2 regions of the Janthinobacterium sp. C22 genome follow, and region 2 is predicted to be linked to the other one. Evidence: predicted binding sites of a transcription regulator. Region 2 holds the regulator's gene; the other holds the start of a gene.
The links. The regulator FNR, encoded in region 2, switches genes on or off when oxygen is low (the NO sensors DNR and NnrR bind a similar motif). The targets are predictions, from matches to a motif close to TTGATNNNNATCAA.

Region 1 (4,361 bases), 1.6 Mb from region 2:
CGCGGGCTTCGGCGCTGAGGGCGCCCAGCATGCCGATCATCGCCTGTTCGCGCACCAGTTCGCGGCTCATCACGCCGTACATGACGTTTTCCAGTTCCAGGTGGACACGTCCCAGCGCCGTCAGCTTCTTGAACGGCAGCAGGATCAGGTCGCAGTCGGACAGGGCTACCGCTTCCGAGGAGTAATGGCGCGAGTGGATGCCGTCCACGCCCAGCATGTCGCCCTTCATGGGAAAGCTGAGTACCTGTTCATTGCCGAATTCGTCGATGAGCACGGTTTTCAGGAAGCCCGAATTGACGATGTACAGGGTGTCGAACGGCTGGCCGATGGTGTGCACGCGCTGGCCCGTCTTGAATTGCACGTGCTGGAACAGCAGTTCGTCGGCGGCGATGGTGCAGGCGCTGGAGATATGCAGCAGATCGCACACCTCCTTCAGGTTCGACCATAGCCGCCCCTGGCGCTGGCGCCCGGCTTCCATCGGAGAGGAGGGGGCCAGCGATGGGGCGGCGGCGCGGGTTTCAGGCGTTTGCGTGGACAGCATGTTCATCTCCTGGTGACAGGTAGTTCAGAGTTGAATAACAGGGTGCGCAGGACGGCGGGCGGTGAAGGGGCGGCGCGCGTCCAGGCAGGTAAAGCTCAATTCGCTGACGACTTGCTGTGTGATGAAATAACTTCCCAGCAACTTGATTACTGGTTTCAGTATGCCAACAACCGTATGCAATTAATATCAGCAGTGGCTGAATATGGGAGTAAGAGCTACGGTAGGGAGGGTAGGATTGTTCCTACAGAGGACGCGCGGGCGCGCGTCGCGGGGCTTACGTCTTGAAGGGGGAGAGCAGGCGGTGCGCCACGGCATACTGCACCATTTCCGACAGCGAACTCATGCCCATTTTTTGCATGATGCGCGTCTTGTGCGTACTCACCGTCTTGACGCTCAGATGCAGGTTGTTGGCGATTTCCGTGATCGACTTGCCCGCCACCAGCAGGGAAAACACTTCGAACTCGCGGTCCGACAACTGTTTGTGCAGCAAGCTTTCATTCGGCATCATGATGTTGAGCACGAGCTGCTCGGCCACCTCGGCGCTGATGTAGGGGCGCCCCGACGCCACCTTGTGGATGGCGCCCACGAGCTGGGTACCCGCGCTTTCCTTGGTCAGATAGCCTTGCGCCCCGGCGCGGATGGCGCGCACCGCATATTGCTCTTCCTCGTGCATGGTGAGGATCAGGATGGCCAGCTTGGGCGCCTCGCTGCGGATTTGCCGGATCAGGTCGACACCGCTGCGGCCCGGCATCGACAGGTCGAGCAGCAACAGGTCGAAGCCGCCCTGGCGTACGTGGTTGAGCACTTCAAAGCCGTCGATGGCCTCACCCACGATATCGATGTCCGGCGCGCCGTCAAGGATGCGCTTCAATCCTTCTCGCATGATGGTGTGGTCGTCGGCAATCACAATACGTATCATAGGCGGGCAATCTGGAGGGTGTCCGTCGCCGGACAATCATATGTTGAGAAACGAGAAATGTTGTCATTTTAACTGAAATGGCCGCAAGTTTGCCTTTTACTTCATGTGCCGGCAGCGGCGGCCCCGTGGCCATGTGACCGTTTATTTCGTTGCGGGTTCCTTGATCAGCCTATGCACGAGCACCGGCAATTTCGAGTGCGACAGCACTTTATTGGTGACGCTGCCCAGCAGCAACTGCCCCCAGCCGCTGCGGCCGTGCGAGCCCATGAAAATCAGGTCGCAATGCTGCAATTGCGCCACTTCCACGATTTTCAGGGCCGGGCTGTCGGAAAAGGCCGTCAAGCCCGTCGCTTCCAGGCCCCGCTTGGCGGCGGCGTCGAGGATGGGCTGCCAGTGGTCGGCGCCCGCCTTGCGCATGGCGATGCGGTATTCCTCTTCGCTGGGATAGCTTGGCGGAATGATCTCGATGTACACCGGGTACTGGTATTCGGGCGCCACGTACAAGGCAAGGATGTCGGCGTGCATCTGTTCGGCAAAGGCAACGCCGGCACAGGCCGTCAAGTTGGAGACGGTGGAGCCGTCCGTGGCGATCAGAATTTTCTTATACATGGCAGCTCCTTTGGCGGTGACTCGGCGCGCGCAACGCCTCTTATTGTAGACGCGGCGGCAGCATTGTATTCATGTAAAGACTTGATAATTATCAACACAACTGCACCTTCAGTATAGACAACATTGGCAGAAAGATCGTATTTGGCTGCAACGATATCGATGCGGCGCTGTTGCGCAGGCGCCCGCAGGCAGGATTTCTTGTGCGGCGCGTGGTCTTGCACGCACGCCAATGGTAGTATTTCAAAATACAACAGCAGGAACAGTTATTTCCTGGTGGAAAAGCTCTTATGCAGCAGCTTTGCACCAGGAAGCGCGTTTTGAGATTTACCAACAGGGCGGCGCCCTGCTACACTCGCACCATCGCAGCGGTATTGCCTCAAATCATCTTAATCGAGAAATTGCGGGTATCAGTCTGTAAAACGCACAGTTCAGGCGGAATTTTGACAAATTATGGAGAAGCAGGGATATGACCAACGCCGCTGATGATTTCGATGCATTATTCGATGAAGTATCTGCGCAAAGTGCGGCCGCGGCTCAGCCCGCACCTGCCGCCGCGCCCGCTCCCGCCGTGATTGCGGACGACGATTTCGACGCGCTGTTCGACTCCGTGTCGGCCAGCGCCGCCGTGCCGGCAGCCGCAGCGGCGCCCGTGGTGGCCGCGCCGGAAGCGGCGCCCGCCGCCAGCGCCGACGCGCCCGGCGACGCGGCCGATCCCGTCGACCAGTCCGACAAGCCGATGTTCGAGCGCCTGGGCGGCATTGTGCGCCTGCTGCACGATTCGCTGCGCGAACTGGGCTACGACAAGGCACTGACGGAAGCGTCGTCGCAGATCGTCGACGCCCAGGACCGCCTGGAGTATGTCGCCACCCTGACGGAGCAGGCCGCCAACAAGGTCTTGAACACGCTCGACGAAGGCATGCCGGCGCAGGATGTGCTGTCGAAGAAAGCCAAGGACATGGATGGCCGCTGGACGGCCCTGTTCGACGGCAAGCTGAGCCTGGAAGAATTCAAGGCCCTGGCCGGCGATTCGCGCCAGTTCGCGCAAGCCGTTGCCGAAGCGACGGAAGCGGAAAAAGCGCGCTTGCTGGAAATCATGATGGCGCAGGACTTCCAGGACATCACGGGCCAGCTGATCAAAAAAGTAGTCAACATCACCAAGACGGTAGAGCACGAGTTGGCTCAGCTGCTGCGCGACAACGCGCCGGCCGAGGTGCGCGAAAAGCTGGCACAGAAGCAGGATGCGCCGCTGATGCAGGGCCCCTCCGTGCCGTCGGTGGCGCTGGACCAGGATAATGTAGACGACCTTCTTGCGGATTTGGGATTCTAATGGACGATATGCTCAAGGATTTCGTCGTTGAGGCGATGGATCTTGCGGTTAATGTTGAAGAGCACTTATTGCGCCTCGAGCGCGATCCTGACAACAAGGAAACACTGAATGCCGTGTTTCGTTCCTTCCACACCATCAAGGGCGGCGCCGGCTTCATGGGTCTGCCCGCGCTGGTGGCGGCCTGCCATCTGACGGAAAACCTGTTCGACGCCTTGCGCACGGGCGCCGCGCCCGTGACCCCGATCGCCATCGAGGCGGCGCTGCAAGCGTCCGGTTTCGTGGCCGACCAGCTGACGGAACTGGCCAATGGCGCCGCGCCGGAAAGCTTGCCGGCCATGCCGGAAGAGCTGGAACACATCCTGACGAACGCCATCGAAGGCAAGGGCATGGATGCGCCTGCGCCGGCCGCCGCCGTGGTGGCGGAAGCGGCCGTGGCCGTTGCCGAGGTCGCCGAAGTCGTTGTCGCCGCGCCGGCCGCTGCCGCCGCCGTTTCCACGGCCAGCGCCGATGGCCTGGACTGGGAGGCGATGTACAACGCCGTCGTGCCGGCCGCCAGCCAGATCGCTGCGGCACCCGTGTCCGCCGTCGCTGCTGCGCCAGCCGCCGCGCCTGCCGCTGCCGCCAAGCCGGCCGCCAAGGCCTGGGATGGCGCGGAACGCCGCGAAGAACGTCCGGAAGTGCGCCATGCCGCGCCCGTCAAGGAAGACAGCATCCGCGTCGACGCCGTCAAGCTCGACGCCCTGCTGGAAGTGGCCGGCGAATCCGTGCAGGCCGCCAACCAGGCTGCCGTGCTGCTCGAGCGCCTGCTGCAATTCAAATTCGAAGGCCAGGCCGCCACCCTGATGGCGACCCTGGCGGAAACCCTGGAACGCGCCTCGCGCTACTCGACGGAACTGCAGCGGGCCACCCTGGCCACGCGCATGCAGCCAGTGGGCCGTTTGTTCCAGAAATTCCCGCGCCTGGTG
Region 2 (4,361 bases):
CTGACCTTGCTGACACGCGAGGAAGTGACGTTGCAGCCGACGGAAACGCTGGGCTGGCCGATCCGCCTGCGCGTGCCGCACGGCGTCGGCGAGAAGGGTTCGAACAAGATTGCAATCGAATTGCACTCGCTGGACGACCCGTCGCTGCACGTGCGCGAAAGCGCGGTCTTCATCGTGCCGCGCTAATGCAGGAAGGCCGGTCCCCGCATGGGGGCCGGCCATTTACACAGGAGAAATAGCATGTCCGACAGTCTGAAACTGCAAGCCCCCGTTGCCCCGTGGTACAAGCACCGCTGGCCATGGCTGCTGATGATCGGTCCCGGCCTGTCCGTGGTCGTCGGCAGCTTCATGGGTTATATCGCGTTTACACAACCCGATGCGCTGGTGGTGGGCGACTATTACAAGCAGGGCAAGGCCATCAACCAGGATTTGAAGCGCGACACGATCGCCAGCGACCTGGCCATGGATACGACCCTGGCGTATGACGTCGCCGCAGCGCGCCTGAGCGGTTCCGTGCACAGCTTCGGCAAGGCGTACCAGAGGCCTTTGCTGCTGCACCTGGCGCATGCGACCCTGCCGGAAAAGGATATCAAGCTGCTGGTGCAGCCCGATGCGGCCGGCAATTTTTCCGTGGCGCTGCCGATGCTCGAACGCAGCCGCTGGCAGGTGCTGGTGGAAAATGACAAGCGCGAGTGGCGCCTGTCCGGTATCTGGACCTGGCCGCTGCAACGCAGCATCGCGCTGCACGCGGATGAAGAGCTATAACGTACAGCGCCGGGAAAAAACCGTAGCGAGCGGCAGTGATTTGTGGCTGAGAAGCGCAGCTGTGCTAGAGCACAGCGAGCATCGCAGGCCGCAAAGCGCGACGCGCAGTAGGTTTTGACGGTGCTGTTATTTGCAGACGTCCGTGCCGGCCGTAATGGCCTTCAATTTCGCCGGCTGCAGGATCTCGATCTCTCGGTTGGAGACGCGCAGCCAGCCTTCCTTCTTGAATTTCGACAATAAACGGCTGACGCTTTCGATGGTCAGGCCCAGGTAGTTGCCGATTTCCTCGCGCGACATGCGCAACTGGAATTTACTGCTCGAATAGCCGCGCGCTTCATAGCGCGACGCCAGGTTGACGATGAAGGCGGCAAAGCGCTGCGTCGCCTGCATATTGCCCAGCAACAGCATCACGCTTTGCTCGCGCGTGATTTCCTGGCTCATCATGCGGTGGAAATGGCGCAGCAGGGTCGGCATGTTGCCCAGCAATTGTTCCAGGCTGGAAAACGGGATTTCACACACTTCGCTGTCTTCCAGGGCCACCGCATTACAGTGGTGGCGGTCGGCGCTGATGGCGTCCATGCCCAGCAGTTCGCCAGCCATCTGGAAACCCGTCACCTGCTCTTCGCCGCCCGGATTGATCTGGTAGGTCTTGAAGTGGCCCAGGCGGATCGCGTACAGGTTCTGGAACGAGTCGCCGATGCGGAACAGCGAGGCGCCGCGCACGATCTTGCGGCGGCGGCCGATGATCTGGTCCAGCCTGTCCATGTCGCCCACATCGAGGCCCATCGGCAGGCACAATTGATGCATGCTGCAGGTCGAGCATCGCGCACGCAACGCTTCCACGGTCACTGTGGGCAAGGTTGGAGTGAGTAGCGCTTCAGTCATGTCGGTACCTTTTAGAAAATGCAACAACAAGTTTACTGCATACAGGGTTGCCGTGTGCCAATTTCACCGCAATTTCACCGAATAAACGACGTCCCGCCTTTAATTATATGGCAACATCGTCAAAAGCCCATGCGGAGAGGGCAATTTGCGTGGCGGCGCTTGCCAAGCTGGGGTATTGATAGGAAAATTCCTGACAGCATTATTTGCCGCCTGTGCCGCCCGGTACTGAAAAGGAAATCATGAAGCCTCTCGGCATCAAAGCAAAAGTCGCGCTGGCCACCAGCCTGACCTCGATCGCCATGATCGCGCTGGTCACCATGATCCAGGTGCAGCACATGCGCGACGATTTCACCCGGGTACTGCTGAGCCAGCAGTCGTCCCTGATCAGCCGCACCGCCGCCGAGCTCGACGACAAGCTGGGGATGCTGCTGCAGATCGTCACCCTGACGGCCCGGCAGCAGCCGCCGGAACTGATCGCCCAGCCCGCCCAGTTGCGCGAATACTATTCGCGCCGCTCGATGCTGGTGCTGTTCGACGACGTGCTGGTGCTCGACGCGCACGGCGCCGTCGTGGCCGACATGCCGGAAGTGGCGGGGCGCGCCGGCATCAACGTCGCCGAGCGCGAGTATTTCCAGACCGTGCTGCGCACGCGCCAGCCCATGATCACCGAGCCGATGCTGGGCAAATCGAGCGGCATGCCCATCGTGCAGATGGTGGCGCCCGTGCTGGCCGCCGACGGCCAGGTGGCCGGCGTGGTGATCGGCGTGCTGCGCCTGTACAAGGACAACCTGCTGGGGCGTTTGCGCTCGGAAAAGATCGGCAAGAGCGGCTATTACTTCATCCTCACGCGCGGCGCCGTGCCGCGCTACGTGCTGCACCCCGATACCAGCCGTTTGCTGCAGCCGCGCCTGCCGAACGCCAACCTGACGACCACTCAGCTGCTGAAGGACGATGGCGAAGGCAGCATGGTCAGCACCAACAGCCGCGGCATCACGGCCGTCAACAGCTTCAAGCGCCTGAAATCGGTGAACTGGCTGCTGGCCGCCTCGCTGCCCCTCGACGACGCCTTCGAACCGTTCGACGGCGTGCTGTACCGGCTGGTGCTGTGGAGCATCCTCGCCTCGCTGCTGGCCGCAGCCGTGCTGGGCTGGGTCACCGTACGCCTGCTGTCGCCCCTGGTGCGCCTGCGCGACACCCTGCAGGCGCTGCGCACCAGCGGCAGCCGTTTCACCCCGTTCCCGTGCAGCAGCGCGACGAGATCGGCGAGCTGACGGAAGCCTTCAACGGCCTGATGAGCGAACGCGACCGGCTGCAGCAGGAACTCGAATCGCGCGCGGCGGAGCTGGAACAGGAGCGCGACCGGGCCGAGGCGGCCAACCGCGCGAAGAGCGATTTCGTGGCCAACATGAGCCATGAAATCCGCACGCCCCTCAATGCCGTGCTGGGCATGGTGTATTTGCTGGGCAATACCAAGCTCGATACGGAACAGCGCAAGTATCTGACCATGGTGCGCGTGGCGGGCCAGTCGCTGCTGGGCATCCTCAACGACGTGCTCGATTATTCGAAGATCGAGGCGCGCCGCATGGAATTGTCGCCCGTCGAATTCGACCTCGACGAGGTCATGAACACGCTGGCCACGACGATGACCATGAATGCGGGCGAAAAGGAGCTGGAACTGGCGATTGCCGTCGAGCCCGATGTGCCGCGCCGCCTCGTGGGCGACGCCCAGCGGCTGCAGCAAATCCTCGTCAACCTGGCCGGCAACGCCATCAAGTTTACCGAGAGCGGCGAAGTGGTGGTGGCCGTCAGCCTGGCCGAGAAAGAGAACGGGCGCGCCTGGCTACGCTTCGAAGTGCGCGACACGGGCATCGGCATGACGGAACTGCAGCAACAGCAGCTGTTTGCCGCGTTTTCGCAGGGCGACCAGAGCATCACGCGGCGCTTCGGCGGCACGGGCCTGGGCCTGGCCATCAGCAAACAGCTGATCCACATGATGGGCGGCGACATCGCCGTCGCCAGCAGCGAAGGCAAGGGCAGCCGCTTCTGGTTCAGCGTGCCGTTCGACATGCTGGCGCAGCCGGCCGAAACGCGGCGCACGCCCACCCTGGGCCAGCTGCGCCTGCTGGTGGCCGACGACAACCGCACCACGCGCGAACTGATCGTCAAGCTGATCGAGGCATGGGGCTGGCTGGCCGACGAAGTGGACTCCGGCTTTGCCGCCATCGAACTGTACCGCGAACGCCTGGCGCAGCAGCAACCGTACGACGTGGTGCTGGCCGACTGGCACATGCCCGTGATGGACGGCCTGGCCACGGCCAAGGCCATCCGCCAGGCGGCCGCCGGCCAGCGCCAGCCCATCGTGGTGATGGTCAACGCCTTCGCCCGCAACCACCTGGAGGAAATCTCCAGCGCGGCCGAGGCCGACGTCGTGCTGATGAAACCGATCACGGGCTCGAGCCTGTTCGATGCCCTGCACCAGGCGCTGATTGCCAAGCACGACGGCGGCGAGCAGCGCATCCTGCACCAGCCGCTGGGCACGGAACTGGCCGGCGTGCATTTCCTGCTGGTGGAGGACAACCACCTGAACCAGGCCGTGGCGCGCGGCATCCTCGAACACATGGGCGCCACCCTGGACGTGGTGGGCGACGGCTTGCAAGCCGTGGAACGGCTGCGCACGGAAGCGCTGCGCTACGACATCGTGCTGATGGACA

Region 1: the regulator FNR is predicted to act here: its motif matches at 2,151-2,164, upstream of ACRHIG_RS10880 (universal stress protein).

Annotation. Positions count from the first base shown of each region.
Region 1 is NZ_CP193659.1:2,352,244-2,356,604, forward strand. It holds gene ACRHIG_RS10870 (Crp/Fnr family transcriptional regulator) at 1-478, opposite strand, end outside; gene ACRHIG_RS10875 (response regulator) at 816-1,460, opposite strand; gene ACRHIG_RS10880 (universal stress protein) at 1,602-2,069, opposite strand; gene ACRHIG_RS10885 (protein phosphatase CheZ) at 2,536-3,396, shown strand; gene ACRHIG_RS10890 (chemotaxis protein CheA) at 3,396-4,361, shown strand, end outside.
Region 2 is NZ_CP193659.1:703,336-707,696, reverse strand. It holds gene ccoG (cytochrome c oxidase accessory protein CcoG) at 1-186, shown strand, start outside; gene ACRHIG_RS03185 (FixH family protein) at 241-765, shown strand; gene fnr (fumarate/nitrate reduction transcriptional regulator Fnr) at 892-1,650, opposite strand; gene ACRHIG_RS03175 (cache domain-containing protein) at 1,890-2,921, shown strand; gene ACRHIG_RS03170 (hybrid sensor histidine kinase/response regulator) at 2,891-4,361, shown strand, end outside.